DNA from 3 places in the Chryseobacterium sp. JV274 genome. Region 1 is predicted to be linked to each of the others. Evidence: riboswitches for the same ligand, from Rfam matches in the RefSeq annotation. Region 1 holds a riboswitch; each other region holds the start of a gene.

Region 1 (10,112 bases):
GAGGGCCATATGATAGAATCCTTTTCTCCATTTCGGAACCCAGCTTCTTGTTCCTTCCGGGGTAATAACAAGACTGAAATCTTCTTTGGAAAACTGGTTGGCTACAAAATTCACCAGATCATTTTTCTGGGTTCTGTCTATACCAATACCGCCAAGACCTTTTACGATACTTCCGTACCAGGCTTTGGTGTGGGCATCTTTAATAATGATTTTTAAAGGTTTTTCCAGTGACCAATAGGCGAAATTTCCTAAAATGTATTCCATATTATGGGTGTGAGGTGCTACCACTAGGATACACCTGTTCAGGTTGTTAACATCGCCCTGCAGAACGACCTTCCAGCCTAATATTTTTAACATTGCTTTGCCTATCAGCTTTTTCATAGATTTCTTGAATTAAAAACAAAAAAGTATAACCAAACTTTGGTTATACTTTACAAATATATTGAAATATTATCGCTCTTAAAACAAACCGCTAATTAAATCTACGATTTTCATTACGAATTCCATTGCAAATTGTATCATGATAAAGCTGTGTTTTTGGTTGGTTGGTTATTAAATTTTAGCTCTACGAAATTAAACCTTTTTTTTTACATAAGAAACTAAATATGGTTTTATTTTTACTTTTCTGAGAGAAGAAGAGTGTGAATTTCAAACGGTTGCCATCCACTCACACCTTCTACCACTCTCTGAAGTTAATTATTTAGTTTGTATGGAAATTTCGTTTTTTCCGTCTTTGATTTTGATGTCCATATCTTTATTTGATTTTTTGATATTGGACACTGCAGAATCAATTACTTTCTTTGCCTGGTTGTTCGGAACTTTTTTGCCATTTACGATGATACTGTCTTGATCATCAGAGTTATACTCAATACTAGAACCGTTTACCGTGATTTTATTTTTTTCAATTCTAACGCCGTTGTTATCTTCATCGTTGTCCTGATCTTCATCATTGATACCATCTCCGTCTAAGTCACCATCAATATGGATATGGTTTTTGTTCATTGAAATAACCACTGCTTTTTGCGGAACTACAAGTTCATATTCCAGGCTATAGTCTCTGAATCTGTGCTCATATGGATATTTGATATAGTTTGGAAGTAGTATTTTGTTGTTTACAACTTCTACAGGAACTGTCAGCTGAATAGGGAAATTGTATCCTTTTCCTTCTTTTTTGATGATCAGATAAGGTGTTTTAATATCTGGCTTTCTTGTTACGTCTACAGAGATATAGTCTTCTTCATACACTGATCTTTTGTCAGAATAAATGTCATTATTATAAGCTTTGAAATTCTGAGGAATATTGATTTGCTTTACATCTACATACACTGTATCTGAAGTAGTGTTGATGGCCACATTCTCTACATCTTCCTTACTTCCTCTGTAGATCATGTCTTTTTTAGCCATGCTTATTCCGAAGTACGTTCCCAGTCCGATCAGAAGAAGAAATAAACCTCCTACTACCCATCCGATATTTCTCAGTTTTGTTTTTGGAGAAAATATCTTAATACTTAATAAGCTGAAAAGAATTGCTGGAATTAAGCTTCCGATTACCATCATGGCTGCCAATACTTTATCAAGACCCTGGTCATCCATATAGAATCTTATTTCATTGGCACCAGGAAAGTCTGTATCCATTCCGAAAAGACCGAATAATACAAATACTCCGATAATGCTGCTTACAGCCATCAATACGAAGAATCCTCCTACGATATACTTGAAAACATTCCAGATTCCGCTGCTTGCATTGTTGATATAAGGTTTGTTTTCGTTGTATATTTCTCCGACCCTCTGAGTAGATTCATTGGCAAACTGAACCAATTTATTAGACTCATTCTTAAGATTGTCGAAGTTCATAGGCTTTCCCTGCATTTTCAGGAAATCTGCTGCTGTTTCAGCTTTTGGAAGTACGATCCAAAGGATTACATATAAAAGACCGATCAGTGAAGATGAAATGGCTGCTGTAAAAATTCCTAATACAAAGATTCCCAGCCAGATTGCTCTCATTGCGGTAATATCCATTCCTACATATTGAGCTAAACCTGCGCAAACCCCTGCTACTTTTTGTTTTTCCGGGTCACGGAACAGTTGTTTTTTATCGGAATAATAAGTTCCTGAATTGGTATTTCTGGCAGATGTTTTTTCAGAAAAATAAGCCTCTTCCTGTTCTTCAATTTTTTCCGGGCTTCCGATCTGTGCGATTACCTTTTCTACATCGGTATCATTTATTACTTCACGTTTTCCCAGAGAATCTTTGAAAATCTCCACCATTCTTATTTCTATGTCATGCATTACCTCATCAGCTTCAGAAGCATCCAGTGAGCTTCTCAGAGCGTTCAGGTAATCGCTGAGCTTTATATATGCGTGTTCTTCTATTGTAAAAGAAAAACCTGCGAGTCCTATTGAGAGTGTCTTGTTCATAGCTTTGTTTTTTAATTTTGTTGGGTGATGTTTTTTACTGAGGCTGTCAGCTCATTCCATGTGTTTTGAAGTTCATCCAGGAAAAGTTTTCCTTTTTCTGTGATCTGATAATATTTTCTGGGTGGTCCTCCTGTAGATTCTTCCCATCTGTAAGAGAGAAACTCTCCGTTTTTAAGTCTTGTAAGAAGAGGGTAGAGGGTTCCTTCCACTACATCCAGTTTTCCTTTTTTCAGTTCGTCAATAAGATCAGAAACATACATTTCGCGATTATTGATGAGACTTAGAATACAGAATTCCAGAATTCCTTTTCGCATTTGCGCTTTGGTATTTTCGGTATTCATCTTTGATAAGTTTTGTTAATTAGTTATATAATTTTCGAAGTTCGGAACCTAGCTAGTTGTACCTATTTCGATTTTACATTACAAAGATATGTAAATAAAATGGTATTATGCAATACAAAGTAGTGAAATTTTTAAAATAAATAGTATAAATATTTGATAATCAGATTTATAAATTTTACTATGAATTTTGATAAGAATGAATTTGATCAAAAAATGTTTAAATTTTAAATGAAAATGAAAGAAATAAAGAGAAAAAAAGTTATCATTCATTAATTATTGCTCATTACCCAAGATATAGCCCCGATAGCAGCGGTTACCTCACAGCGGCTTGGGTTCAGGTACGGAGCGAGGAGTATGAGCGTATAGCGGGAAATAGCTTCTTATTACTGAACACTCTTTTATTTAAAGGCTGTTAAAATGTTTCAGATCCTTACAGATAATAAGGCCGGAATTTTGAGATCGGTATTATGATTCGTATTTTTGTTAGGAAAAAAACACCTAAATCACTTACTATTACCATGAATTTATTCAATAAGTATAAACATTTACCGGCTTTTGTTTTACTGGGGCCTGCATGTTTCGGACAATATCAGTTTGAGGTTAAAAATGCATCAAAGAATTATGATGCAATCATCCAGGTAGAAAATTGCTATGATGACCGGTGCAGCGGCAAAGGAACTGTAGAATTGTTTGATCATAAAAATACAAAGGTACAGACTTTTGCATCGGATAATCTGGTGTTGGAAACAGATCAGACTGAAAAGCCCAGGCTGGGAAAAATGATCCAGCTGACAAATAAACAGAACTCTGTAATCATTAATGATTTTAATTTTGACGGAACTGAAGATATAGCGGTAAGGAACGGGAATATGGGAAACTATAGCGCTGCTTCCTATGACGTTTATGTATTCAACAGTACAAGAATGGCATTTGTGAAGAGTAAAGAACTTACGGATCTTGCGTCCAGTGCTCTTGATATTTTTGATGTGGATGTGAAACGTAAGCGCCTGATCTCCTATGGAAAATCTGGCTGTTGTGATATTTTTACCACTGAATATGCTGTTGTTCCCAATAAAGGACTTGATAAAGTCTTTGAAAAAGAAGAAGATATGACGGTAGAAGGCCGCGTAAAAGTGATCACTAAAGAAAAGATCAATAATAAGTGGGTAACCAAAACAAAGGTGTACCCTTCAGAACAATATAATAGAGAAAAGTAAGATGAAAATTCAGAAAGAGATTGATTTTATCCTGGCAGTGGATGCCTTGAAAAATGTACAGCGAAGAAATTATAATGCTGACGATTCCCGAAGAGAGAATACTGCGGAACATTCATGGCAGATCATCATTCTGGCTCAGATTCTTTATCCATATGCTAAAAACCGTGCAGATATTGATCTGTTGAGAGTGATAAGAATGCTTTCCATTCACGATTTGGTAGAGATAGAAGCTGGGGATACCTTTATTTTTGATGAAAAAGCAATGGTAGGGAAGTTTGACAGAGAGAAAGCATCTGCACAAAAGATTTTCGGTATCCTGGATGAGCCTTTGCGTACAGAGTTCTTCAATCTATGGCTTGAGTTTGAAGATGAGAAAACACCGGATGCTATTTTTGCCTGTGGAATCGACAGAATTATGCCATTTATCTTAAATTCTCATACTTCAGGAAAAAGCTGGACGGAAGCCGGAGTAACAGAAAAACAAATCCGGAATATGCTTGAAAATGCTATCAGCAGAGCATCGGATGAAATGGGAGAAGCCTTTGAACTGCTGCTGAGCAGAAGCCTGGAAACTGAAAAAGTTGTGAAATAAATTTATTGAAAATAGAATAATTTTCGGGCGGCCTTTGGCCGCCCGAAAATTTATCATTTATAGTATCTGAATTGGTTTCTTGAATTCGTCAATCGCTACAAAAGTAAAATCACCTACAATGGCTTTTTCTCTTTCATAGGAATACATCTGCTCGGTATAGATCTCAACATTTACTTTCATACTTGTTTTTCCTACGTATGAAACTTTGCCAATCAGTTCAACAATAGTTCCGGCTGGAATAGGTTTCTTGAAATCGATCTTGTCACTGCTCACTGTTACCACTCTTTTTCTGGCAAATCGTGTGGCTGTAATAAAAGCTACTTCGTCCATCAGCTGCATGGCCGTACCACCAAAAAGGGTATCGTAATGATTGGTTGTGTTAGGGAAAACCGCTTTAAAGATTCTGGTTTCGGATGCTTCAATTCTTTCTTCTGTAGTCATATATCATTATTAATTAAAGCGAAATGAAAACGATATTAAAACAACAGAATAATGACAGGAACTTAAAGAACCCCCTGAAACAATCCATCAGATCAATACAACTTCAAATCGCGAAAGTTATTTGTTTAAAGAAATAGGCAGGTCTCCTGACTTGTAACATCTTTTATCTCCTTCCCATGCCTCGCACAGTGGATCTTTGATAAAGATTTCAGTTACTTACAGTTGCGCGACAGTCCGTGATTTTCACACGGTTCCCTTTTAATCTGCAGTGATGCAGAACCAATTCCTGTGATGAATAAGCGTAAAACTTTTCGAGTGCAAAAATAATGAATTTATTCCGGATTATGGTAAATAATCTGGCTGATTACTCTTCCTTTCTTGATGGTCCACAGCGTGGTGTATCTGTTTTCTCCTGAACCGTTTATCATGTATAAGAAAATATTATCGGTGTCAAGGGAGGTTACGCCAATATTCTCAAAATCCATAGTAGGCTGGAACATGTTTTTGATGGCTTCTCTTACAAAGACAGAACCTCTTCCGGGTTGTTGTACTCTGATTGATTTGATCTCAGTCATTCCTTCAGGAAGATCATTTCCGATTCCCCAAGGTTTTACTTTATCAATGGTAAGAAGTTTTCCTTCCGCATCTTTTTCCTTTTTACGGTAGCCGGCATTGGAAGGGTAGATATCAATCACAACTTTGCTTCTTTGGGCAGTAGGAACTTTTGGATCAGAATTATCTGTGAAAATAAGTGATTTTCCGTTTTTGGACCTGGAGGGAGTATAGGCCGGAAGCTGGTCTATATAAGCAATACGTTCTTTATTGACCATTCCTTCTTTGTCCAGTGTTTCATAACGTACAAATGGTTTGTCTTCATCCTGTTTTTCAGGATATTTGATCCAGATCCACTCTGTTTCTCCGGGAGCAGGTTTTACATAAACAAATACATCTCCTTTACGCATACGGATCTTATCTACAATTTTTCTGTAATTGTCTTTATGAACCCGTACATTGGCATATCCTTCTTCAGCTTTTACAACTCCGAAAGGAACTTTATTCTGCCCTTTTACAAAGGCTATAGATAAAATACTGAAAGCGGATAAATAGAATGCTTTGTTTATGAAAGTCATCATGAAAATTTTTTGATCCCCCAAATATATAAATTAAATGCTTTTCAGGAGATAATTTATACCATTGCAGTTCTTTAAAATCTTGTATTTGTTTCAGATGGATTAAAAATGCAGATATCTTATGGGATTATTTTGTATAATAGGTGTGATTTTTGGCTTGTAATTTAAAATGTATTGATAAAATATAACAATAAATGAAATATTTATAAGAATTATTTCAAAAAATGCTCTATTTTTCAGGAGAATTTAAAAACTAATAAACATGACAAAAAGACTACTTTATGTATTCTCTTTTATTTTGGGTATTTCAAGCTTTCAGGCAGAAAACAAGATAGAAGCAGGATCAAAATCTTTATTTTATTGTGATACAAATGCTCCAACAGATGTTGTGGTATCAAATGTTAGCCTTACTTCCGCAACGGTTACCTGGACTGCCGACCCAAATACTCCGAACAATTATGTAAGATACCGGAAAGCTGGCAGTACCACCTGGATGATAGCAACGGGATTGTCTGGGCAAAATGTGTTTACTATTGGTATGTTAGAGCCCTGTACAATTTATGAAGTACAAGTTGCAAAAATATGTAACACGATAACGGGAACATGGTCCACTCCTATATTTTTTACAACAGTCATCAATTACTGTGCAAGCGCTTCTACAGATACCAGCATGATGCATATTTCCAATGTGACAGTAAACTCCACAGGGGTTACGGCTCCCATGGTCAGCAACTCCGGCTCATCCAACTATACAGATTACAGAAGCGATGTAAGCCGTAGAATAAAGTTTTTTGTAGGAAGTGTGGGCAATAAACTTTCGGTAAGTAATAGCTGGACCGGAACTCCAGGTACAACAACGGTAACTGCATGGATAGATCTCAATGCTAACGGCATTTTTGAATCCAGTGAAAGAGTAATGGTTGCCAATAATGTTACTCAGGCAGCTCCGGCTGTGTCTGTATTTAATATTCCAAGTTTTGCAACACTGACAACGTGTGGTACTGTAATGCGAGTGGTTTCAAGTCAAACTACACCTACAGATGCTTGTGGGACATTCACCTATGGCGAGGTTGAAGATTATGGGGTAGATATTATAAATCTCACACTAGGCGTTGGAGAATCAGTAAAATCTGTACAGCCTGAAATTTATCCTAATCCGGCATCTGATATTTTAAATATTTCCGGCACTTCAGAAGCAGCAAATTTTGAAATTTATAATGCTGTGGGACAAAAAACAGGAGAAGGTAAAGTTTCAGATCATAAAGTGAGCCTTCATCACCTTTCAAAAGGTGTTTATTTCATCCAGCTGAAAGACAGAGAAAGAGTAACCCGACTAAAATTCATTAAGAAATAAAATGAAAAAAGAGTGTTTGAAAAAACACTCTTTTTTTATCTGCAATATAGTTTTTAAGATTTTGTATTTTGTTGTGTAGAACCATAAATGGCTTGGGGATTATTTTTCAGAAAGTAAGAAAAGATCCCATAGAATAAAAGAACGAAAAGATATAAAACGGAACATAGATAAAACGCAGTCCCGAAACCATAGCTGATCGAAATATCACTTCCAAATCCCATCGCTATTTTATTATTTCCAAATCCTTCCATATTAGATTGAAATGTCAGATAAAAAATAAGTAAAGAGGCGAGTCCTATAATAGAAAGAATAATATGATACAGATATTTCTTTCTGACATTCTTCATCACCTGAACAAGAATTCCTGCAATAGCAGCCAAAAATGCAATGATGATCAATGGGTTAGGAGGAATGTTTTGCTTGTCTTTTTTATTCTTGGGTTCGTTCAGAGGCGAATATTCAATATCTGTGTCTGAAGATGTATCTGCTTCTGCTTTATCATTTCCAAGTGCGGCGCCAAAAGGTGAGCTTTTTTTGAGGCTTTCCTTCATTCGCTCATTGATAGCCTTTTTGGAAACTCCTGTTATAAGATCAGTTCCTTTGACAGACATTAATGTTGTATCTCCACATTTTATCAGGAAAAACGGAAAGAAAAAACATAGAATAATAACCGTATAACTGGGTATTGGTAAAAGGTCTGAAAGTGCTTTTAATGGTTTCATAAATTATAGTTTTATATAAAAATAGAAAAAATTTAGGATTAAATAGAAAAGGGAGAGCACCTTCTGGCACTCTCCCTTGTTATTTGCATTTACTTAATTTTCGGATTAATTAGATTCTCTCAAGTTCATCCGCATTAATTGTTGTTTTGAAAGTTCCGTAATTAACAATCACTTTGTTTCGGGAAATCTTTTCGATAGTTCCTACACTGGTACTTCCTGTAATACGAACACGCTGTCCAATCTTCATCCAAAGAGCACGGTCGCTTTTACGCTGTTCTTCCAGTTTTTCATTGGTTTCTGCAATTTTTTCAATGACTTCCTCCTTTTTCAGCTGTTGAGTAATTTTTCTCTTAACAACCTGCAGGCGTTTTGTTTCATCTTTGTCATGGCCCAATTTTCTGAATTTCTCTTGCTCAAGAAGCTTTACAAAGTCTTTTACAACATCCTTTCTGGATTTTCCCTTTGTATAACTGTCGATGAATGTTTCAATCTTATTCCCGAACTGAAGCTTGCGGTGTTCCTCCTCATATAATTTCTGGAAATTGAAAAGTTTCTGCTGAAGCTGATCATTCAGTTTCTGAAGATTGTCACGCTTATCTTCTACAGATTCTTTTCTTTCTGCAAGATCAGATTTCAGCTTTTCAACTTCAAATTTCTCCTGCTGCAGCTTTACAATAGTCTTATCAAGGTTAACAATATCATGCTCTACCTTTTTCTTCGCAGAATGGATAATAAATCTTGGGATTTTATTCTTTTCTGCAACTTCAAAAGTAAATGAACTTCCTGCCTGGCCTACTTCCAGCTTATACATCGGCTCCAGTGTTTCTTCATTGAAGAGCATTGCTGCGTTCTGGGCATTGGGAAGCTGTTCTATCACCAGTTTAATATTGGTGTAGTGCGTTGTAATAATGGCAAAACTCTTTTTGTCGTAGAAAAACTCCATGAAACTTTCTGCCAGCGCACCTCCAAGTTCAGGATCAGAACCGGTACCAAATTCATCAATCAATAGAAGCGTATTGGCATCTGCCTCACGGATGATTCCGGACATTTTCTTCAATCTGGATGAATAAGTCGACAGGTGGTTTTCAATGGATTGATTATCACCAATATCGGTCATGACTTTCTCAAAGAAAAACATTTCAGATTTGGGATGAACCGGAACCAGAATACCACTCTGAATCATCAGCTGTAATAATCCTACTGTTTTCAGAGTAATTGATTTTCCACCGGCATTAGGCCCGGAAATACAGATGATTCTGTTATGTTCTGTTAAAGCAAGAGTCTGGGGATGAATCGTTTTATTCTCTACTTTATTTCTCAACCATAGCAATGGATGGTAAGCGTCTTTAAGCTTCAATGTCTTATGACGGTTGATCTTTGGAAGAATTCCATTCACTAAATCAGCAAATTTAGCTTTCGCTCTTGTAAGATCCAGGTCAAAAATATAAACCTGATATCTCCATAGCTGAGGTTGAAACTCTGCCAGTTCTGTGGTAAGCTGTCGGAGAACTTTGTCGATTTCTTTTTTCTCTTCTTCTTCACTTTCACGAAGCTTGAAGTAATGTTTTACAACACTGTCCGGCTGAATGTAAGTAATGGAACCTGTTTTGGAAATTCCCAACGTTCTTCCGGCCACTCTTTTTTTGAATCCTGATTTTACAGCCAGAACTCTTTGGTCATCAATAATTGTTTCCCGGATATCATCCAAAAAGTCACTCTGTCCATAGGTGGTGAGTGCACGGTTGAAATTTTCCTGAATTGCTTTTTTAGCAAGCTGAATTTCAGTTCTTATGCCTTTTAAGGCCGGAGAAGCTTCATTTTTTACTTCACCAAAACGGTTGAAAACCTTATCTACTTTATCAATGATCTCTTTTCTGAATTCCAGTACAGAAACTTC
Region 2 (10,112 bases), 140 kb from region 1:
GAAAAGTAGTGGGTGTTTCTTTGAAAGACCGTGCTTCTATTCTTCCTGCAGGGCACACTCCAAACGGAGCTTTCTGGTTTGATGACAGCACAGGAAATTTCATTACCAGCACATGGTATATGAATGACCTGCCTCAATGGGTAAAATCATTCAATGCTCAGAATCTTCCTGAAAAATTAGTAGCAAACGGTTGGAATACCTTACTTCCGATCAACCAATATACAGAAAGTGCACCGGACAATTCTTCATGGGAAGGGCTGCTGGGAAGCGCAAAAACACCTACATTCCCTTACAGCAACTTAGCAAAGGATTATCAGACTAAAAAAGATAATATCCGTTATACTCCTTTCGGAAACACATTGACATTGAAGTTGGCAGAAGCTTCTGTAGAGGGTGAAAAACTGGGTGGAGATAATATTACAGACTTTTTAGCTATCAACCTTGCTTCTACAGATTATGCGGGACATAAATTCGGACCAAATTCTATTGAAGTAGAAGATGTTTATATCAGATTAGACCAGGATTTAGCTGAATTCTTCAATTATTTAGATTCAAAAGTAGGAAAAGGAGAATACACTGTTTTCCTTTCTGCAGACCATGGTGGAGCGCATTCTGTAGGATTTCTTAAAGAACATAAAATTCCTACAGGTTTCTTCGGAGAAGATGCTGAAAAAAATCTGAACCAAAAGCTAAAAGATAAATTCGGAGCAGATAAACTGATCAATGCGATTGATAACTATCAGATTTATTTCGACAGAAAAGTATTGGCAGACAGCAAACTTGAATTGGATGATGTAAGAAACTTTGCAGTAAAAGAAATTGAGAAAGATCCTACTGTTTTATATGCTGTTTCTGTAGATAAAGTTCAGGAGTCAAGCATTCCGGAGCCCATCAAACAAAGAATTATCAACGGAATCAACAGACAGAGAAGCGGAGATATTCAGTTGATTTCTCATGATTCTATGCTTCCTCCATATTCTAAAACAGGAACTACACACAGTGTATGGAACTCTTATGATTCACATATTCCATTGATCTTTATGGGATGGGGAGTGAAGCAGGGAGAAAGCAATAAAGAATATCACATGACTGATATTGCTCCTACGGTATCTTCTTTACTGAAAATTCAGTTCCCAAGTGGAAATGTAGGAAATCCAATTACAGAAGTTATCGGTAGATAAGCTGAAATTATACATTATAAAAAAGCATTCCAGTTTGGAATGCTTTTTTGTTTTCATAGCTTATGATGTTCTTATCATTTGCTGTATCTCTTTATGAAAATTCTTATTCTGTTTTCTGATTTTTATAATAGAATATAAAAGGATAACTATAAAAATACATCCCAGCAGTACAGAGCTAATTTTAATATAACGATAATAGGATTTCAGTTTTTCACTTTTTAAAGAGGTTTCCTTATTATGATTGTCAATGACCTGGTTAATGGATTTCAGTTCATTTTGTTTTCTTTTAAAGCGCATTTCCAGATATTTTTTATTATACTGCTGGTAAAGATTCTGTTGTCCCATGGCAAGATGATTTTCTGCCAATTCCTTGTAGATTCCTTCATTCAGGGTGATATCTCCTATATTTTTACAAAGATTTTCTGCTTTTAACAAAAGGTTTATAGCAGGTTGATTTTCATGTTTTTTCTTGTGTATTTCGGCAATTCCTTTTAAGGCAAAAGCTTCCAGACTTTTAGAGTAATTCTTCCGGGCATAGTTTAAAGATTCCACAAAAGCTTCCTGTGCTTTATCAATTTGATTGAGATTAAGATAACAATACCCGATATTGTATAAGACCACACTCATGTTGGAATTGGTAGTTTTCTTTACAGGTACTTTTTCAAAATTCTGGATTGAAATTAAAAACTTTTCCAATGCAATTTCTGAATTGGACTGGCTCTTGTAAATCATTCCTCTTATGGCATAGCTTGTAGCGGTTTCAACATATTTCAAGGGATTTTTGTCCGGGATTTTAGCAATATATTGGTCCGCTTCATTCAGCGTTTCAAGGCTCTTGCTGAAAAGTTCCATCTGCTGATATTGTATTGCGACAGAGATAAGAACTTCTGCATGACTCCAGGGATCATTGGTTTTCTGGGAAAGTTCCTTTGCCTTCATAATATATCTTAATGATTCCTCAAAGTTTCTTTTGGCAATATGAGCTGTGGAAAGAAGCTTATAAAGTTGGATAGAAGTTTTGACATCATGAGATTTCTTTAACAGCCGTTCCCCAATTTTAATTGTATTATCAGGATTGTCATAAATTTCAAGCCTGGCCTTTTTCATTAAGACACTATCCGGTGTCTTTTGAGCCTTTGTGAAAATACAAAAGGATACCAGGAGCAGTGGCCATATTTTTAAAAGTGATTTCATACGGTTTTGGTTTTACTGATTTCCTGAATATAGGCATTGGGAGACATTCCGGTGACGGATTTGAAAACGGTTGTAAAGGCACTGTGTGATGAGAACCCTGAATATTCTGCAAGATAGCTTACTTTATAATTAAGAAAGGTGGAATCATTCCTTAATAGCTGTACAATATGATTGATCCTTAGTTTGTTAATGTATCCATTGAAATTTTTCTCTTTGTTGTTGATGACTTCAGAAAGGTATTTTGTATTAATTTCCATTTGAGAGGAAAGCATAGATAAGGACATATTTTTATTCAGATATCCGTTGGATTTTTCAAACTCTTCAAGTTTCTGAAGGATTTCATCTTCTTTTTCCCTCGATATTTTGTTGAAACCGGCATCTTTTGCTGTTGTAGAAGCTTTATTTAATAAAATGGGTTGAGGTTTCTCATTGCTCTGTTTTTTAAAGAAATCAAACTGCTTTTTTAAATCTTTATTTTTGCTTTTAATAATTAAAAAATAGATGGACAGGCCAATAATAATCAGGAATAGAATGAGAGCCAGAGGTAAGAAGGACCTAAGGAACATCAGTTTTTGAAATTCAATATTTTTATTCTGATTGGTTTCAACAAGTTTTACAATATATCGTATTCCTTCTTTCGAGCTTGCATCGGTTTTTGTTTTTAAATCATTATAGAGTTTATTGTATTGATGATATTTTACATCATCATGAAGTGCGTAATAGTTGCGGGATAATGATTCGTAAATTTTAATTTTTAAATTATTAAAAGACAGATCTTCAATCAAAAAGAGTCCAGCTTCCAGTTTCTCAACAGATGTTGTGTAATCCTGTTTCAAAAAATAATACTGGGACAGATTCTCATACGCTAAACCTAAAAGAAATGGTTGATTGGTCTGGTGTTCAAGATCAGAAATAATATTTTCTATAAGCGCTTTATATTCAACAAGTCTATTTTGTTTTAGGAGATAAGAAGAGCGGAAAATTCTGTTTTCCATTTTTAATATTCTGTTTTCTTCATTATGATCGCTGAGGTACTGATTACTTTTATCAAGGTTTTTGAATGCTGCAGGATAATCTCTATTGATTCCTGAGTTCAAAGCTTGCAGTTGGTACAGCTTTGCTGTGGTTATTCGTAATGCGGCATCATTACTTTTAAGAAGCTTCTGATCAGATAAAAGATGGGTAATAATTCTTTTTGACTGATTGTACAGACTCAGATTTTGGTATTGGTCAGCAAGATTATAATCACTGAAAACCTGCATAAAATAAGAAAGTTCATTTTTCGGATCGGCATCTTCTTTCTGCGCAAAAATATTCACAGATTGTATGTAATCGCCTTTCATAGCAAAAGCCTGTGAAATAATGTTTTGCAGTACAATTTTATGCTCTGTATTCTGATCACTTACGAGGATTCCCTGAGTATAGCTGATGCATTCGTCAGAATTCTGATACAATTTCAGAAATGCCTTATCTGCCAAAATATTAAAGTCCGGACCTGACTGTCCACTGGTAATAAAAGAACAGCAAATGAAAATAAACAGTAATATTTTTCTGCTATTTTGAAATAATTTTTGTCTTGATAGTTTGTTTTTTGTGCTTTTTTGAATAGTTCGGGTAAAATCCATATTCAAAATGATGTTTTGTATCTAATTGATTATTATTTGTTTAGAAATTAAACTCTTTTAAAATTCACGAATTATGAAAGTCTATTTCTTTGGATAGGGTAAATATTGTATTAATATTGTTTTCACCAATTCGGAACGCTAAATATAATAAAATATGAAAAATTTTTACAGAATGTCAATAAAAATATTGACGGCTTGTCTTTTTCTGAAATTTAGTTTTGCAGCAGCACAGCTTACAGTAATAGGGCTGGGAAATTATAATGTAGGTGCAGTTTCAGATAATGGAGTAGTAAGTATGCATACAAGTGCAGGAGGAGTATATAAATGGAATGCAGCAGGCGGACTTGTACAGATAGGTTCAATATCAAACGGATATCCAGCCGCAGGGAGAACGATTGTTTCAAACGATGGAACCAAAATATCATCTTCTGTTACAAATTCTGCAACAGGATTTAATGAAATATCAACTTATGATGTAGCTACTTCCACATGGGTAAACAGAGGAGGGCTGGTTCCTACCGGTTGGGACGGCAGTGTAAGTTCTACATGGGGAATGTCACCTAACGGAAATACTATTGTAGGGTTAGGATTTCTTACTGCTGCGAACGCACATGCTGTGAAATGGGATGACGTAAACGGAATGGTTGACCTGGGAAGTATAGTTTCCGGACGCAGTTCCAGGGCAAATGCAATCAATGCGGCAGGAACAGTGATTGTAGGGTGGCAGGATGAGCCAACCGGAACAAGAAGCGGTGCAAAATGGCAGGATGGAGTAGAAAGTTTTATTACAGATAATAACGGGAATAATGTAGGAGAAGCAGGCGGAATTTCGGCTGATGGAAATACCATTATAGGATCTGCAAATCCTAATCCTTATGTTTGGAATGCTACAAGCGGACTGACTTATATAACACATCCTAATGCTTCGTTCAATTTCAAAGGAGGAGCTACAGGAATTTCAGCTGATGGAACACGAGTTATTGGTTTTTACAGAGCATTTGGAGCACCTCCAATGTCGGGAGAAGGTTTTATCTGGACTGCATCTGCCGGAAGAATTAATCTGAATGATTATGCAGTATCCTTAGGAATTGCAACGAATGGAGTAACGATGGGACTTCCTCTGGCGATTTCACAAGACGGAAAGAAAATTGCCGGATCAGGGACGAATGCTTCAGGTCAAATAGTTGCTTTTTATCTGGATACTTCTGAATTCTTATCAGTAAATGATACCGTGAAAGAGAAAAATAGTGTTGGCATTTATCCTAATCCTGTAACTGATGTGCTTTATTTTAAAGGAACAGGAAAAATAGAAAAAGCAGAAATCTATAATATGGTTGGGCAAAGGGTGAAATCATTCAATACTGTGGAAGGACAAATTGATGTTTCATCTTTATCAAAAGGAGATTATATTCTGCAATACTCTGTGAAAGGAGAAAAACAAGCTTATAAATTCATTAAAAAATAACATATATAAATAGTAAAGTAGTGGGATGATGGCCGTTTTCAATTTTGAAAGCGGCTGTTTTTTATTTGCAAAAGTCTGAAATTTTTGATGTAAAAGCCGGTTTTTTGGCAAATACATATAAAAAACTATCTTTGCAAAAATTTTGGTTTCCAGTATTTTGGAATGAAAAGGGAATTGGGTGTAACTCCCATACTGTCCCCGCAACTGTAAATCGCAATAAAAGTTTCTGCAAACAACCACTGTCTAAAACGGGAAGGAGCAGAATGCGAAAGTCAGGAGACCTGCCAACATTATAATCAAAAAACATATTGCTTTCGGAGGAAAAGTAAAAAAGTATGGATATAAAAAGATCTTTAGTACTGCTTTTTTCATCTTATGGCTGTTTTCTTTTTGGACAAGAGAAAACCATAGACACTATTTATGTCTTCGACAACCAGATGAATAGGGTGAAACTTTTTCATCCCGTAAAAATAATTTCGGCAGAAGAGGCCGAGAAAAACTCCAGTAATCTTTCAGAGCTCCTGAGATTTCAGTCACAGGTTTTTATCAAAGAAAATGGCCGAGGGGCTGTTTCTTCACCATCTTTCCGGGGTACTACCGCTCAGCAGACTGCATTTGTATGGAATGGGATTAATATCAACTCCAGTTTTTTAGGACAGGGAGATATCAATAATATTGCTTTGTTTGGCTATGATCAGATCGGTATAAAAGCCGGCGGTGGAAGTGTAGTCTATGGAAGTGGTGCCATTGGGGGAAGTATTCACCTGAATAATACCCTTGATTTTAATAAAGGTTTCCATGGTTCTTTATTTTCTGAGGTGGCTTCCTTTAATACCTATAATAATTTTGTAAAAGGTTCTTACAGCAATGATAAGTTCAGTTTTAAAGCTTCCGGAAATTATTCTGTAAGTGAAAACAATTATGAGGTAAGCGATCTGAATTACATCAACAGAAATGGAAATTACTATAATACCACATTCAATGCAGGTGCATCCTATAAAATAACCAACGATCATAAAATTTCGTGGCAAAGCCAGTTTTTCGATTCTTCACAGCATTATCCTGTGTATGAAGAAACGGGAACAAAAACAAAATATAAAACTCAAAGTATAAGAAGCCTTCTTTCCTGGGACTGGAATAAAACTAAGTTCAGCAACTCTTTTAAAGCGGCCTATACAGAAGAAAACTTTCAGTATTTCGGTTCGTTAAACCAGCCTAAATCAAGTGGGGGAACAGGGAAAAACTATATCTTTAAAAATGATTTCAATTATTTTCTGAATTCTAAGTGGAATTTTAATCTTATCGGAGAATTTCAGATCAATAAAGGTGAAGGATATCAGAGCGGAATATCCAGTGTCAGTAGAAATATTGGCTCTGTTTCCGGGTTGCTGAGGTATTTTGCTACTAAAGACCTGCGTTTTGAGGGTGGATTTAAGAAAGATTTTGTGGAAGATGTGAAGTCTCCGTTTATGTATTCATTCTCTGGAAAATGGAGTGCCGCAAAATGGTATGATGTAAGCGTTAACGTGTCAAAAAACTTCAGATATCCGTCATTTAATGATATTTATTATGAGCCGGGAGGAAATAAAGATCTGAGACCGGAAACGTCTACCCAGTTTGATATGGTGAATGAGTTCAAAGTAGGAGATTTCAGACTTACTTTGTCTCCTTATTATATGAACATTACAGATCTTATTGTATGGCTGCCTACTGCTTTGGGGTATTGGCAGGCATTTAATGTCAATAAATCTGAATCTTACGGATTGGAATCTCAATTGTCTTTCAGCAAACAATTGGGAAATCATAAAATCCGGGCTAATGCCGGATACTATTATGCAAAATCTATTGATAAGGAAACTAAAATGCAAAGACCTTATGTTCCCATGCACAGAGGAATGGCCAATGTAGATTATGAATACGGTTTCTTTAAGTTTTTCGCACAGGGACTGGTGAATGGCGTTACTTACACTACAAGTGATGAAAAAAGATCAGAAGCAATAGATCCTTATTTTCTTTTAAATATGGGAGTTTCAGCAACACTGGCAAAAAAGTATACTTTAGGATTTAAAGTGAATAATCTAACGAATACTTATTATAAAACGGTTTCTTTTTATCCTTTACCGAAAAGAAACTATAGTGTGTATGCGGCAATAAATTTTTAAAAAATTAAATTGAATAAATTATGAGAATAACTAAACTTTTAACTGTATTATTTGCAGTGGTTTTATTGTTTAACATGTCTTCATGTACAAGTGACTCTGCAGAGTTTGAAATGTCTCCGATCACTTACCAGAACGGATATTTTATCTCTAATGAAGGTAACTTCAACAGCCAGGGGGCTAAAGTAACATTTCTTACAAGAGATTTAAGCCTGAAGCAGGACGATGTATATGGTTATAACAATAGTAAAGAAATCTTAGGTGACGTTCTTCAGACCATTGGTCTTGACGGAAATAAGGCTTATCTTGTGATAAACAACTCGAACAAAATTGTTGTAGTAGACCGTTATACATTTAAGAAATTAGCAGTCATTTCAGATCAGCTTGATAATCCAAGAGGAATTACTTTTGCGAATGGATTTATTTATGTTGCCAACACCAATTTCATTGCTCATACTCAAAGTGTAACTAAATATAAAGCTTCTGATTATTCATTTGTAAGTAAAATCAACATGGCTGATGTTTCTGATAAAACAGTAGAAGCAGGAGGAAATGTTTTCGTACAGAATGCTTCATCAGGATTTGGAAATAAGATTACGTATATCAATACTTCCAACGATAGCAAAACTGAAATTTCCATTCCGAATGGTCAGATTGGAAACACTGTATCTTACAAATCCAATGTTTACACAATTTCTTCAACAGCTACAGATTCTTATATCTACAAGATTACGAGCGCAGGAATTATAACACCGGTAATTACTTTGACAGGAATTCCAAATGCTACAAATCTTCAGATTGATAACGATAAGTTCTATTTCAGCTCTGTCAATAAAGTATATACAACAAGCTTAGCTACACCAACAGTTCCTGCAAGTCCGTTATTAACAGCAGCGGATGGTGGACCTTATTATACGCTTTATGGATTTAATGTTATTGATGGAAGAATCTTTGCATCAGACGTTAAGAAGTTTACAGAAGAAAGTGAAATGGTAATATATTCAGCAGCTACAGGGAGCAAGATGGGATCCATTAAAACTGGAGGTCTTGGTGCTAACGGTACTTACCTGAATCCATAATACTTCACAGTATATAAAAAAATAATTTTTTATTTTTTCATCATTTGTGTTTTTTTCCGGCCGGTTTCTTTTGAAACCGGCCGGCTTTGTTTTCCTTGTGAAAATAAAAAAACCGGCGGGATGGAACATCCCGCCGGGCTTTTATATTAGCTATAGATTGAATTAGATTGTTAATCCCAGTTTTTCCGCTTCAGCAATCACAAATTTTGTGGCTTCCTCTTTTTCATTGGGAATTTCACCTTCCAGAATGGCTTCTTTTACTTTCTCTTTCAAAATACCAATTTCACGGCCTGGCTTAAGATTAAACATTTGCATAATCTCTTCACCAGTAATAGGCGGCTGGAAGTTTCTTACCTGATCTTTTTCTTCCACTTCTTTGATCTTCACCGCTACATATTCAAAGTTTCTTTTGAACTTTTCCTGTTTCTTGGAGTTTTTAGTTGTAATGTCAGCTTTACAAAGGGTAAAAAGATCTTCAAGGTTTTCACCGGCATCAAATAAAAGTCTTCTCAATGCAGCATCTGAAGCATCATCAGTGATCAGGGCAATAGGTCGCGATGAAAGTTTTACCATTTTCTGAACATATTTCATATCACTTCCCAAAGGTAATTTCAATCTCTGGAAAAGGTTTTTAACCATTTTTGAACCTAAAAACTCATGTCCATGAAAAGTCCATCCTGTTCCTTCTACAAACTTTTTTGTAGGAGCTTTACCAATATCATGGAGTAAGGCAGACCAACGAAGCCAAAGATTATCTGTATTCACAGAAATATTATCTACAACTTCTAAAGTATGGTAAAAGTTATCTTTGTGGGTTTGTCCTTCCACTTCTTCCACTCCTTTAAGTTCGATCAGCTCTGGAATAATCAGCTTCATAAGACCGGTTTGCTCCATGAGCCTCAATCCGACAGACGGTTTTTCAGAAAGCATAATCTTGTTGAATTCTACCATGATTCTTTCCATAGAAACAATCTTGATTCTTTCCGCTTCCTGCTGGATAGCCTGCAGAGAGTTTTCCTCAATTTTAAAATTTAAAGTTGAAGCAAAACGTACCGCTCTCATCATTCTCAACGGATCATCAGAATAGGTTTGAGCCGGTTCCAAAGGAGTTCTTAAAATTCCATTCTCAAGATCTTCAACCCCATTGAACGGATCAATCAGTTCTCCGAAATTATCTTTATTTAAAGAAATAGCCATCGCATTGATGGTGAAATCCCTTCTTTTCTGGTCATCTTCAAGGCTTCCTCCTTCTACTTCCGGTTTTCGACTGTTTTCGGTATAGCTTTCCTTTCTTGCTCCCACAAATTCAAGATCAAGTTCTTTATACTTAATCATTGCTGTTCCATAAGTTTTGAATACGGAAACCTTTAATTTAGGATCTATATCTTGAGCTACATTTTGAGCAAGCT
Region 3 (10,112 bases), 1.8 Mb from region 1:
ACATCAAATACATTTGAAACAAAGCAGCCACAAGGAGTATACATCATGAACCTTACTACGAAAGAAGGAAAAACTTACTCTAAAAAGGTAATCATCAAATAAAAGATCCACAACAGATCAAACCCGGCAGGCTTTTCAAGCTTGCCGGGTTTTTTATTAGGAATAATGTGTTACTATTTTTCATGATAAAAAAATCTCTATCACTTCATAAATAAACCCTGACCAAAACTGGCCAGGGTTATATTAACAAGATTTGCTATCTAAAATAGTATTAGTTTTTAATTACTTTTTGCTGATATACCGCTTTATCTGTAATGGCTTTCAAAATATAAATACCTTTTGGAAGCGCGCTTACATTGATTTGTCCGTTGTTCAGCTGCGCATTAAACATTCTTCCTGAAGCATCATACATAGAAACATTCTGGATTTTCTCCTGTGTTTTGATGGTAAGAATATCAGTAACCGGATTCGGATAAATACCAAATTCAAGTTTCTTAACCTCAGCAGTTGCCAAAGTTGAAGTAGTACTGTTTACTGTAAGCGTTTTTTCTACTAACTTACCATTTGAGTTAAACTTGATCACGATATCAGATGTACCTGCAACAAGTGGTGTTAAAACCAGCTCATCATTATCATTAATTACTGCAGAAACTGCTGTAGGATTACTGTTTGATTTGATAGACTTCACAACTGAAACAGTCATATTGTCTGCATCAGAAACTATTGATTTCAAATCAATCGCAGTAGTATTTCCTGCTGTAACCTGTGAAGGTAAAACGTTACTCACAACAGGAGCTGAGTTATTGGTAAATACCGTTAATGCCGGGAACCAATAGTAATCATTCAAAGTTTTTGTACTGATAAGAGCTCCGGCCATATTATAAGTATGGATCCAGTTTTTCTGATAGTGTGCTCCGTATCCGCTTTCTGTTGTGTTCAGAACAAGTTCACCGGTAACAGGATTTACACGAAGAGCCGCACCGTAAGGAATCTGCTTAAATTGTCCTGTCTGCCCTGGAATTGCGGCAAAGTTTTCGTTAAATGTTTTCGTTGTAACGTCAAATCTTACAATCTGTGTTCCTGAACTCCAGCTGCTGATTGAATTGATCCAGTATAAGGCATTTTCTTTATTACTTGCTGAAAATTTACCAGCATTCCATGCTCCCCAATCTCCAATATATTTCGTTGTTGGGATATTGTAAACCTGTGTGGCAAAAGTAGTGGGATTGATGCTGATCAGCTTCTGATCCTGAATTCCCCATACGCTTCCGTCTTTAGCCTGAGCAACAGAATAGAAACCTCCGGCAATGGTACTCACTACCGTATCTGTATTAGGATTAATTACTAAAATTCCTACTCCCTGCTTCACTGCGAATACATATTGTGAAGTACGGATCATATTTCCAATCTGTCCGCTGCCGCCAGTTCCGGCAATTAAAGAACCTACCTGTAAATTATCAATGTTGAAAAGAACAATTCCGGTAGAAGTACCAATATATCCTTTGTGCTCATTTACTCCTACAAATGACCTTCCATCACCGCCTCCAATGTTATTAAACCCGGCAATTTTCTGCATAGTCTGTGCATTAGCTACAACAAGTCTTCCTCCCGGAGTATATTGAGTATCTCCTCCATCGGCAGCCTGTTTTGATACAAAATAGAATTTGTCTCCATAGATGGTTCCATATTGTGTAGTTGCACCGAAAGCCTGGTTGTTGTTTGCATTACTGTACACACGGTAATTGATCTGACCGTTATTGTCAATAAAGTTCACAGAACCGTTGGTATGACCAAACCATTCTTCGTTCACCATGAAATATCCGTTGGTAAAGTTATTGGATGCTACATAAGGAGAAACAGGGGTAAGCGTAGATGAAATTGGGGTAGAATTAAAGCCTACGTTAAAGTTCCAGACATCCCATGAGCCGTTTTCTAATACACGTGAAGAAGCTCCTACGCTGGAATATCCGAAATCAGCATCTGCAGGGTTTTTTACCCAATAAGACCAATACCCGTTAACCGTCCATCCGGACTGCCAGTGATCGTTGGCAGCATCTACGATGGTATAACTGTCAAAATCATAAGCTGTTGTATTAACGAAACCATTCACCGGATATAACGGATAAGTGGCATTTCCGCTTTTGATCAGTGCATTGGTACCTTGACCGTTTATGTCAAAACCTATTCCTCCTACTGCTGACCCAAATTGTGTTCCCTGATACAGCAATGTGTAAAGTCTGTGATCTGCTTTAGCAATAGCTTTAAGCATATCTTCACCTGTAGCATTCCCGTCCCATTTGAATCCCCAAACCATAGCGTCAGGGTTTTTACTGTCGTTCCACTGCACTACAAAAGCAGCTTGGTTAGCTCCTGATCCTACCCAATACTGAATATCAGAAAAACTGATTGTGGTGGTATTAAGCTTGCTGATCCCCGAAATATCATTTCTGGGTACGCCCTGAACTTTTATCTGTGCATTTGATAGACATGCAAACAGAAAAAGCATCATAAAAAGGTAAAACTTTTTCATTTTTTATTAATTTAAATAGATTGAATTATTATTTGAAATGTAAATCGTAGGCTCCTGCCACTTCTGTAGAAACTTCTCCCAGCCAGCCAGCTTCCTGATTGACTCCTGTATATATTTTCATAAAATCTACCCCGGGAAGTTTCACATATTTTCCGTTTCTGTCTACAGCCCATGAAATATCAATATTGGAAGCTTCGTCATTATTCGGAGCATTATCAGCGTATCCGAAATCATATGACTTTCCTACCCAATACGATCCGTCACCATTCTGATCGTAAAAATTGTTTGCCAGTCTTGTTCCCGAAAAGCCGTAAGAACTATCGGTAAACCATAAAGGATAATAGCTTTGTGCATGGAACGTATTTTTTGTTTTAAAACCTTGATTCCCCAGATTATCATTCCACTTGATATATTCTACATCGGTCTGCCAGAATTCGGTTCCGGCTACAGGTGTTTTATTTTCATCAGGTTTATGGTACGTTATACTGTACTCTTTTACTGTTGCGTTTTTAAAATATTCGCTGCCTGCAATTTCATACCATTCATCATTATCAGGTTTTCCGTTTTTGTTTCTGTCGTAGGCTACCATAATAATTCCCGGCTCACATGATCCTGAACGTTGATCACTGGCATCATTTCCAAAGAATGCATTTCCTAACACTTTAAAATCCCTTCCGTTCAAATTCGGAATGGTATGATCAAAACCGAAAACCACATATCCGCCATATCCGCCCAGACTGATCATGGTAGAATTACCTCCCACCAACGATTCGTTTGCTTTCTGAAGCATATTTGCAGCGGTATTTCCAGGCATATATTCCGGAATTTCATTCATGAACTGTCCTACAGCAGGACGGAATTCCAATACTTTAGCAATATATTTACTGTAAGGTGTTTTCTCTTTGGTAACAATGATTTTAGAATGATAAACCTGTTCGTTTCCTTTGTTATTAATTTTTAAAGTCAGCGGATAAGCATCTGCTGTTGGGCTGATAAATTCAAGTTCTGAATTTTGAGAGATAATAGAATCATTGATACTCCACGTAACCGATCCTGAAGCATTGGTTGGAATACTCAAAACCTTTAAACGTTCAATGGAATAAGAATCATCAAGACCGTTAAAGGTAAACTCCTCTTCATCATCGTGCTTACAGGCTATTACACCTGCCAGGAAACATGATAAAACTCCGATTTTTAAATAAGTAAAGGTATTTCTCTTCATTTCTTAAAGTTTGGTTATTTGTATAAAAAGGTAAAGTGGGCAGGGATATTTCCGCCTTCTGTTTTCCATTTAAAATGTCCGTTTTTATCAAAGCAATAGACAAATCCCATAGAAACATAATTTCTGGCATCTGTCATATAGATATCTTCTGTGATTGGGTTTACAGCAATTCCGTAAGGTGTTTTAATCGCAGTTTCGTATTCTTTGTCAAAAATGCTGTTGGCAATAATTTGTTCTGTTTTTACATCAATGATCCCAAAGCTCTTCTTATAGCTGTGCGTGTTGTAATTGAATTCATTTCCGTAGAAATAGAGTTTATCATTAACGATTGTCATTTCACTCACTGCGAGGTGGAAATCTTTTTTAACAATTCCTGTTGCTGCATCTATAAGGTATAGGCTGGAAGGAACGTTATAATAATCTCCTCTTGAACTCACGTACAGATCACCGTAATTATCTTTTTTAATGTGGTGAAGATTAATCGCAACATTTAATTTTTGGATTTCAGTAAAAGTGTTCAGGTCTATTACAGAAACGGTATTGTCGTAATCAGGAGCTTTGTATCCTCCGGAATTGGCCACAAATAATTTATTCCCTACAATTTCCATTTCTTCCGGTTGATACCCTACTACCACTTCACGCTGGATGGAAAGAGAAACTGTATCAATTTCCACAATTTTTCCTTTGGGTGCTTTTGGATTAACCGCTACCGGACCTGCATAGCTGCTGGCATAAGCTTTCCCTCCTTTAAAGGTTAAATAACGGCAGTTCTGTAATGGAATAGAAGTAATACGTTTGGCTGTTTTGGCATCCAACACTTCAATCTTGTTGGAAACATTGACAACAATATACAGCTTGCTTCCGTAGATCTTAATATCATTTCCAACATCTCCCAGCTCTTTTACAACATTCGGATTAATCTCCGCGTAGATGTTCCTGTAATAGGTTCCTTTGGTATAATCAAAAAAGTCCAAGGTACATTTGTTGCTTCCCATATTTCCTTCATTCAGCATGTAGAAACCTTTGATTGCTGTATTTTCTGATGGAAGTCCCTCTACCACTTCCTGGCGGACAATAATATCATCCGTACGGCATGAACTAAGAAAAGCTAAGACAAGAAATAAAAAGTAAAAGTTTAGTTTTCTCATAAGGTAAAGTTTAGAATAAGTTTAAAGTTTCTGCCCGGCATCGGATAATTGATCACTACATCATAATATTGGTTGAAAATATTATTCATCTCAAGGCTTACTTTAAATTGATGATTCGCCCAGTTGAATTTTTTCTGAACAGACAGATCATGGGTATACCAAGGCTGTACATAATTGTATTGAATGTTGTCCTGGTTCACATCATACCTTTCTCCTACATACATCGCACTGTAATTGAAACTCCAGTCTTTATAGTCCGCCATCAGGGTGAAGGAGCCACTATGCCATGGTGTGTAAGGAATCTGATTTCGGTAGAATGTATCCTCCGGATCTGTCATATCTCTTGCACTTTGGTAAGTGTAGGAAAGCAAGGGTCTCAGTTTTACTTTTCCTAACTGCATTTCTGCCTGAACATTCACGTCAGCACCTATGATTTCAACCCGTCCAAGGTTCATCATCAGCCAGCGGAACATACTTCCGTTAGGGGCTGCAACAATCTTATCCTGTACTTTGTTGTAATAACCGTCTACTTTAGCATAAAAGGATGTAAAGAATCGGTTTTTATAATTCTTCTGATACGTAAATCCTACATCATACTGATTGGTAAATTCCGGCTTCAGGTAAGTATTTCCGATATTAGTGTAATACAGATCATTGAAGGTTGGCAGTCGGAAAATCCTTTTATAGAAAGCTCTTAAAGTAAGTTCAGGAATTATTTCAGGCTGGTAGCTCATAAATACAGCGGGGGTCCATTCTCTGCTGTCTCCGGGTCTTTTATTTTTTCTTACTTCTTCAAAAGTAAAAGTTCCTAAAAGGCTGCCCAGGATCTTGAATCTGTTCCACTGATACGTTGTTGCCAATGCAACCAATGTAGTGTAACGTGTAGGATAAGAAAAGTTATCCAGATTGGCATCCAGATTATTGTACTGAAAATCCCCGCTCAGACTGACATCCCAATTGGATGTGATAGAATAGATATTGGATGAGGAAAGATAGAGCTCTCGTTGGATATAGGTGTTATCGGTATGAATAATAGACTGTGAGCGAACAGTATCCATAAAATGAGTGTAATCGTAGGCAAACTTTGCTTTCAGCTGAGTTTCAAATCTGGGAAACAGTTTTTTCCGAAGATTGGCCTGCACGAAATAATTTTCATCAGAAAGTCTTGCTCCTCTTCCTCCAAAACGGCCATTCACAATAGGAGCCGGCATTCCACGGTCTGAAATATAACCATAGCCTCTTACATTCCAGCTTCCGTTATTTAAAGTTCCGTTTAACGAAGTTTCAAAACGTTTCGCTTTGATATCTGAGTCCTGCCTCTTTGCAATCGTATCATAAGCCTGCTGTCCATCAGGATATTTCTTGGCATACCGAAATCTGTAAATCCCATCACTTTGCAGAAATTCTCCACTGAAGCTGGCAGAAGTTCTGTCTGAAATTTTCTGTTCCAATCGGAATGACGGATTAAAAAGGTCTATGGAGGCACTTTTTGCTCTTATCACAAGATTGGTTTTCTTTATTCCTTTAAATACAGGCGTTTTAGGCTGTAAATAGATAGATCCCGAAGAACCGAAATCTTTTGCCGGCTGAAAAATCTCGCTTTTCTGCCCGTTATACAATGATATTTCTTCCAGATCATCCAAAGAATATCTTCCCAGATCTACCAGTCCGTTCTGTGCATTTCCCAGTTGAATTCCATCATAGAAAACGCCTACATGCTGACTTCCGAGGCTTCGGACATTAATGGTTTTCAATCCGCCAATCCCTCCATAGTCTTTGATCTGAACACCGGAAAAATACCGAAGAGCATCTGCTACAGAATGACTGTTCAGTCTTTCCAGCTGCTCGCCCTGCAGGGTTTGTGCCGGAAGAATTTCTTTGAAGTTTTTCTTGTAAAGGTTGATCCCTTTGATTGATTCTTCCTGAACACTGTCTTTTTTGGTTTGAGAAGACAAAAGATGAAATGTTAACACCAGTATTGTGAAAACAGCTTTATGAATTGCAGATATAGTTAATTTTGCCGCCATTAGCTCATTTAGGATAATGAAGACGCTAATGGATATAAGAATACAACGACAAAGCACAGCTGTCACTGCACAGAATCATTGATGTCCTAAGCTTTATTCCACGAAAGCGTCAAACGATTATTTTCTGGCAGGTCTTCTGACTTACTCCATTTTTGAAATCCTTCCCATTAAAAAACAGTGGATATATTCTTCAAAAATCTTGGTGCGGAGCTTACAGCAGCGGGTCTGTTCCGGATTTTCACCGGATTCCCTTTTAAGAGCTTTTTAGGGCTCACCAAATTTCGGCAAAGATAAAAAATTATTCCTAACCCCCAATTAAAATCATGATTCATAAACAATTAAAGCTCCCGAAGGAGCTTTAACATGATTAAAAAGGGGTTTTATTTAAATTCCGATATTCAGGAAAATACTAAATCTGGATTTTGCTTCAATATCACCACCAGCCAAATGGGTATACATAGGAAGCATGAGTTCACTTCCCAGGCTCAGTTTTTTATAAGAGGCTTCAAACCCAATCTTCCCATACAATGCACTTCCGGCTGTATTGGGCAGGGCTTCATCAAACTGCTTGTTCTGAGCATACACTTCTCCCTGCACTCCGGTTTTTACAGAAAAGATAGATTTTTCATTTCCTGCAACCTGATAAAATCCTGTTGCAGCGTAGTTCCACTGGTTTCCGAAATGGTAATTCTTCTTATTTTCCGTTTTGATTGTATAGTCTGTATTGACCAATACAGCTACTTTATTCTTTTGAAATTTATAATTCAAAGCCGCCTGATAATCCCAGCTTCCTGTTCCCAACTGAAAACTCGGATTGACTCCGGATGCTCCTTTTTCATCAAACTTTCCCAAAGGAATTTTCACGCCCAAACCTCCGCTCACGTGATGGAAATTATCTTTAGAGCTCATTAGCTGATAGATTCCCATCAGGTTCAGATCTCCGATTCCGTTGATTTTGATATCTCCCTGCATAGTCCTTTTTTCATGAAAATGAAATGGCAGACTTGCATATACACTTAGTTTTTTAGTCAATGGAATTTTTCCCCAAAGCTGTAAGGTATTAAAATACTGATCCTGTGTAAGATCTTTTACAAATAAATTTTCTTTTGCTTTGTAATGCTGTGCAAAATATTTGATTCCGATAAACTGTGGATTCAGCAAAGATTCAAAACCGGATGATCCGTTACCGGCCGCACAACCGCATGCATCACAGTCATCATCAAAATCGAATCTGCTAAAGGTATCCGGAGCGCTATAAACACTGTCTCTAATGGTATTTGCCTGATACTGATTAAACAGGATCAAACTTAGTATCAATATAATCTTCTTCATGTTTTCTATAAATTATTCTGCAAATTTTGGATTGGATATAAAACTTTTGTCGGACAATGTTTTCAGGAAAGCAATAATCGACTGTTTTTCCTGACTATTCATGGCTATTCCTGTATGACCATTCTTTTTCAGCTGAGGATCAAGATTCGCATTATCTTCCACCTGATCTGAATAGAAATTGAGTACAGCATCTAATGTGTAAAACCTTCCGTCATGCATATAAGGTGCTGTATATTCTACGTTTCTCAAACTTGGAACACGGAATTTCATCCAGTCTACCTGATTAAGAGTAACTCTGTAACGCCCTGCATCTTTGAACTCGGTGTTATAATACATTCCTGTATTACGGAAGCTTTCATCGGTAAATAATTCTCCGCTATGGCAAGAGGCACATTTCTGTCCGAACAAAGCCATTCCCTGAGATTCTGTAGAAGTAAACTGCTCTTTTCCCTGCCTGAACCTGTCATATTTTGAATCTGCAGAAATTAAAGAAGCCATAAACTGTGACAGTGCTTTTAGAATTCTTTCTCCGGTAATGGTTTCATCTCCGTACGCTTCCCTGAAAAGTTTTTTATATTTCTGATCATCTTTTATTTTTGAAATGGCTTCCGGTATAGAACTGTCCATCTCATTGACATCTGTAATAGGGCTTATCGGTTGTTCATTGAGGTTATGAATAACACCGTCCCACATATATCTTTTCAAAAAAGCCATATTCTGAATGGGTGGCGCATTTCTGATTCCTATTCTGTCATCCACACCATGGCTTACGGTATGTCCGTGATGGGTGAAAGCATTTTCCTGAATATGGCAGAAGCCGCATGAAATGGTATTGTTTCGGGAAAGTCTTCCTTCATAGAATAATTTTCGGCCCAGCTCTACTCCGTTTTTGGTTACCAGATTGATTGATTTATCGAAAGTCATTTCCGGAAAATAAGAAGGAAACTGCAGATTGTATGCTTCATCTTTTTCCAGTGGCTGAATCACCTCATCAGAACAGGAAATACAGCTCATAATCAATACAAGCAGAACCAACATCCTTTTAATAAGAAAATTAATCATTGTGAACGTGGTCTACTTTAAACATTTTGGTAAGGTTATTGGTAACGTCTACCAAATGCTGGTTTGAGCCCATCAACATATCATTAGTTGTAGTAAGGGTAAGCGCTTTATCTCCACTCAAAAACTGATTCAGATCCGCAAGAATATGGACAGAAGGACGAATTTGTCCCGTCACTCTTGCTGTTGTCGGAAGATCCAATGTGATTTCACGGTATAGGTCAGCCTGTTCATTAGCGGTAACATTTCCCATATTTCCTGTATGATTCATAAATTCCTTTGAAGGGGCATCATTTCCATATTTCCCTTCCAGTTTCACAAAAATATACCCGGCAGCCCATGACCACGTCAGCCCTTTCTGCTTGGCTTTTGTCCAGAATTCCGCTTGACCATCTTGTCCCAGTAAGTAGGCTTTCTGGCTGATTCCCAATCCGAATTTTATTTTCTTATAATTGTTTTTCGGAATACCATCCAGATTCAGGTATATAATTCCGGCTACCGCATCCGCCTGATCTACTATGAAAGCGCCTTTATCAGGATTGTTTTCATTGTATTTAAATTCATTTCCGTTTTCGTCTATCAGTGATATGTTACTAATGACATATTTTAAAGCCGAAAAATTGTGTTTTTGTCCTTGAGAAGAAGTCTGAACCGTCTGATTTAAAACAACATCTCCTACATTATTAAATCCGTTTTCAAATTTGATCTGAAGTTTTCCGGGTGTGGTATCCTGTGGATTTTCGGCATCCCTGCTACTTTCGCAGGCTGCAAAAGAGAATAAAGTAAAGGCAATA

What was found. Region 1 has a riboswitch for cobalamin ahead of CHRYMOREF3P_RS07810 (acyl-CoA thioesterase). Riboswitches for the same ligand answer to the same signal wherever they lie in the genome.
Region 2: it holds a riboswitch for cobalamin, as region 1 does, so the genes downstream of both, CHRYMOREF3P_RS08460 (TonB-dependent receptor plug domain-containing protein) here and CHRYMOREF3P_RS07810 (acyl-CoA thioesterase) in region 1, are expected to answer to the same signal.
Region 3: it holds a riboswitch for cobalamin, as region 1 does, so the genes downstream of both, CHRYMOREF3P_RS15960 (TonB-dependent receptor plug domain-containing protein) here and CHRYMOREF3P_RS07810 (acyl-CoA thioesterase) in region 1, are expected to answer to the same signal.

Annotation. Positions count from the first base shown of each region.
Region 1 is NZ_LR824569.1:1,675,662-1,685,773, reverse strand. Features, by position in the region: gene CHRYMOREF3P_RS07835 (1-acyl-sn-glycerol-3-phosphate acyltransferase) at 1-381, opposite strand, end outside; gene CHRYMOREF3P_RS07830 (PspC domain-containing protein) at 697-2,418, opposite strand; gene CHRYMOREF3P_RS07825 (PadR family transcriptional regulator) at 2,430-2,759, opposite strand; gene CHRYMOREF3P_RS07820 (XAC2610-related protein) at 3,278-3,976, shown strand; gene CHRYMOREF3P_RS07815 (HD domain-containing protein) at 3,978-4,568, shown strand; gene CHRYMOREF3P_RS07810 (acyl-CoA thioesterase) at 4,626-5,009, opposite strand; cobalamin riboswitch at 5,128-5,308, opposite strand; gene CHRYMOREF3P_RS07805 (hypothetical protein) at 5,342-6,142, opposite strand; gene CHRYMOREF3P_RS07800 (GEVED domain-containing protein) at 6,402-7,493, shown strand; gene CHRYMOREF3P_RS07795 (hypothetical protein) at 7,547-8,215, opposite strand; gene CHRYMOREF3P_RS07790 (endonuclease MutS2) at 8,325-10,112, opposite strand, start outside.
Region 2 is NZ_LR824569.1:1,819,308-1,829,419, reverse strand. Features, by position in the region: gene pafA (alkaline phosphatase PafA) at 1-1,181, shown strand, start outside; gene CHRYMOREF3P_RS08475 (tetratricopeptide repeat protein) at 1,242-2,375, opposite strand; gene CHRYMOREF3P_RS08470 (helix-turn-helix domain-containing protein) at 2,372-4,000, opposite strand; gene CHRYMOREF3P_RS08465 (T9SS type A sorting domain-containing protein) at 4,173-5,465, shown strand; cobalamin riboswitch at 5,592-5,769, shown strand; gene CHRYMOREF3P_RS08460 (TonB-dependent receptor plug domain-containing protein) at 5,801-7,627, shown strand; gene CHRYMOREF3P_RS08455 (YncE family protein) at 7,648-8,703, shown strand; gene CHRYMOREF3P_RS08450 (CCA tRNA nucleotidyltransferase) at 8,866-10,112, opposite strand, start outside.
Region 3 is NZ_LR824569.1:3,466,088-3,476,199, reverse strand. Features, by position in the region: gene CHRYMOREF3P_RS15980 (T9SS type A sorting domain-containing protein) at 1-102, shown strand, start outside; gene CHRYMOREF3P_RS15975 (DUF5074 domain-containing protein) at 272-2,530, opposite strand; gene CHRYMOREF3P_RS15970 (cell surface protein) at 2,559-3,752, opposite strand; gene CHRYMOREF3P_RS15965 (YncE family protein) at 3,767-4,900, opposite strand; gene CHRYMOREF3P_RS15960 (TonB-dependent receptor plug domain-containing protein) at 4,897-6,927, opposite strand; cobalamin riboswitch at 7,036-7,221, opposite strand; gene CHRYMOREF3P_RS15955 (transporter) at 7,312-8,259, opposite strand; gene CHRYMOREF3P_RS15950 (cytochrome-c peroxidase) at 8,272-9,321, opposite strand; gene CHRYMOREF3P_RS15945 (MbnP family protein) at 9,314-10,112, opposite strand, start outside.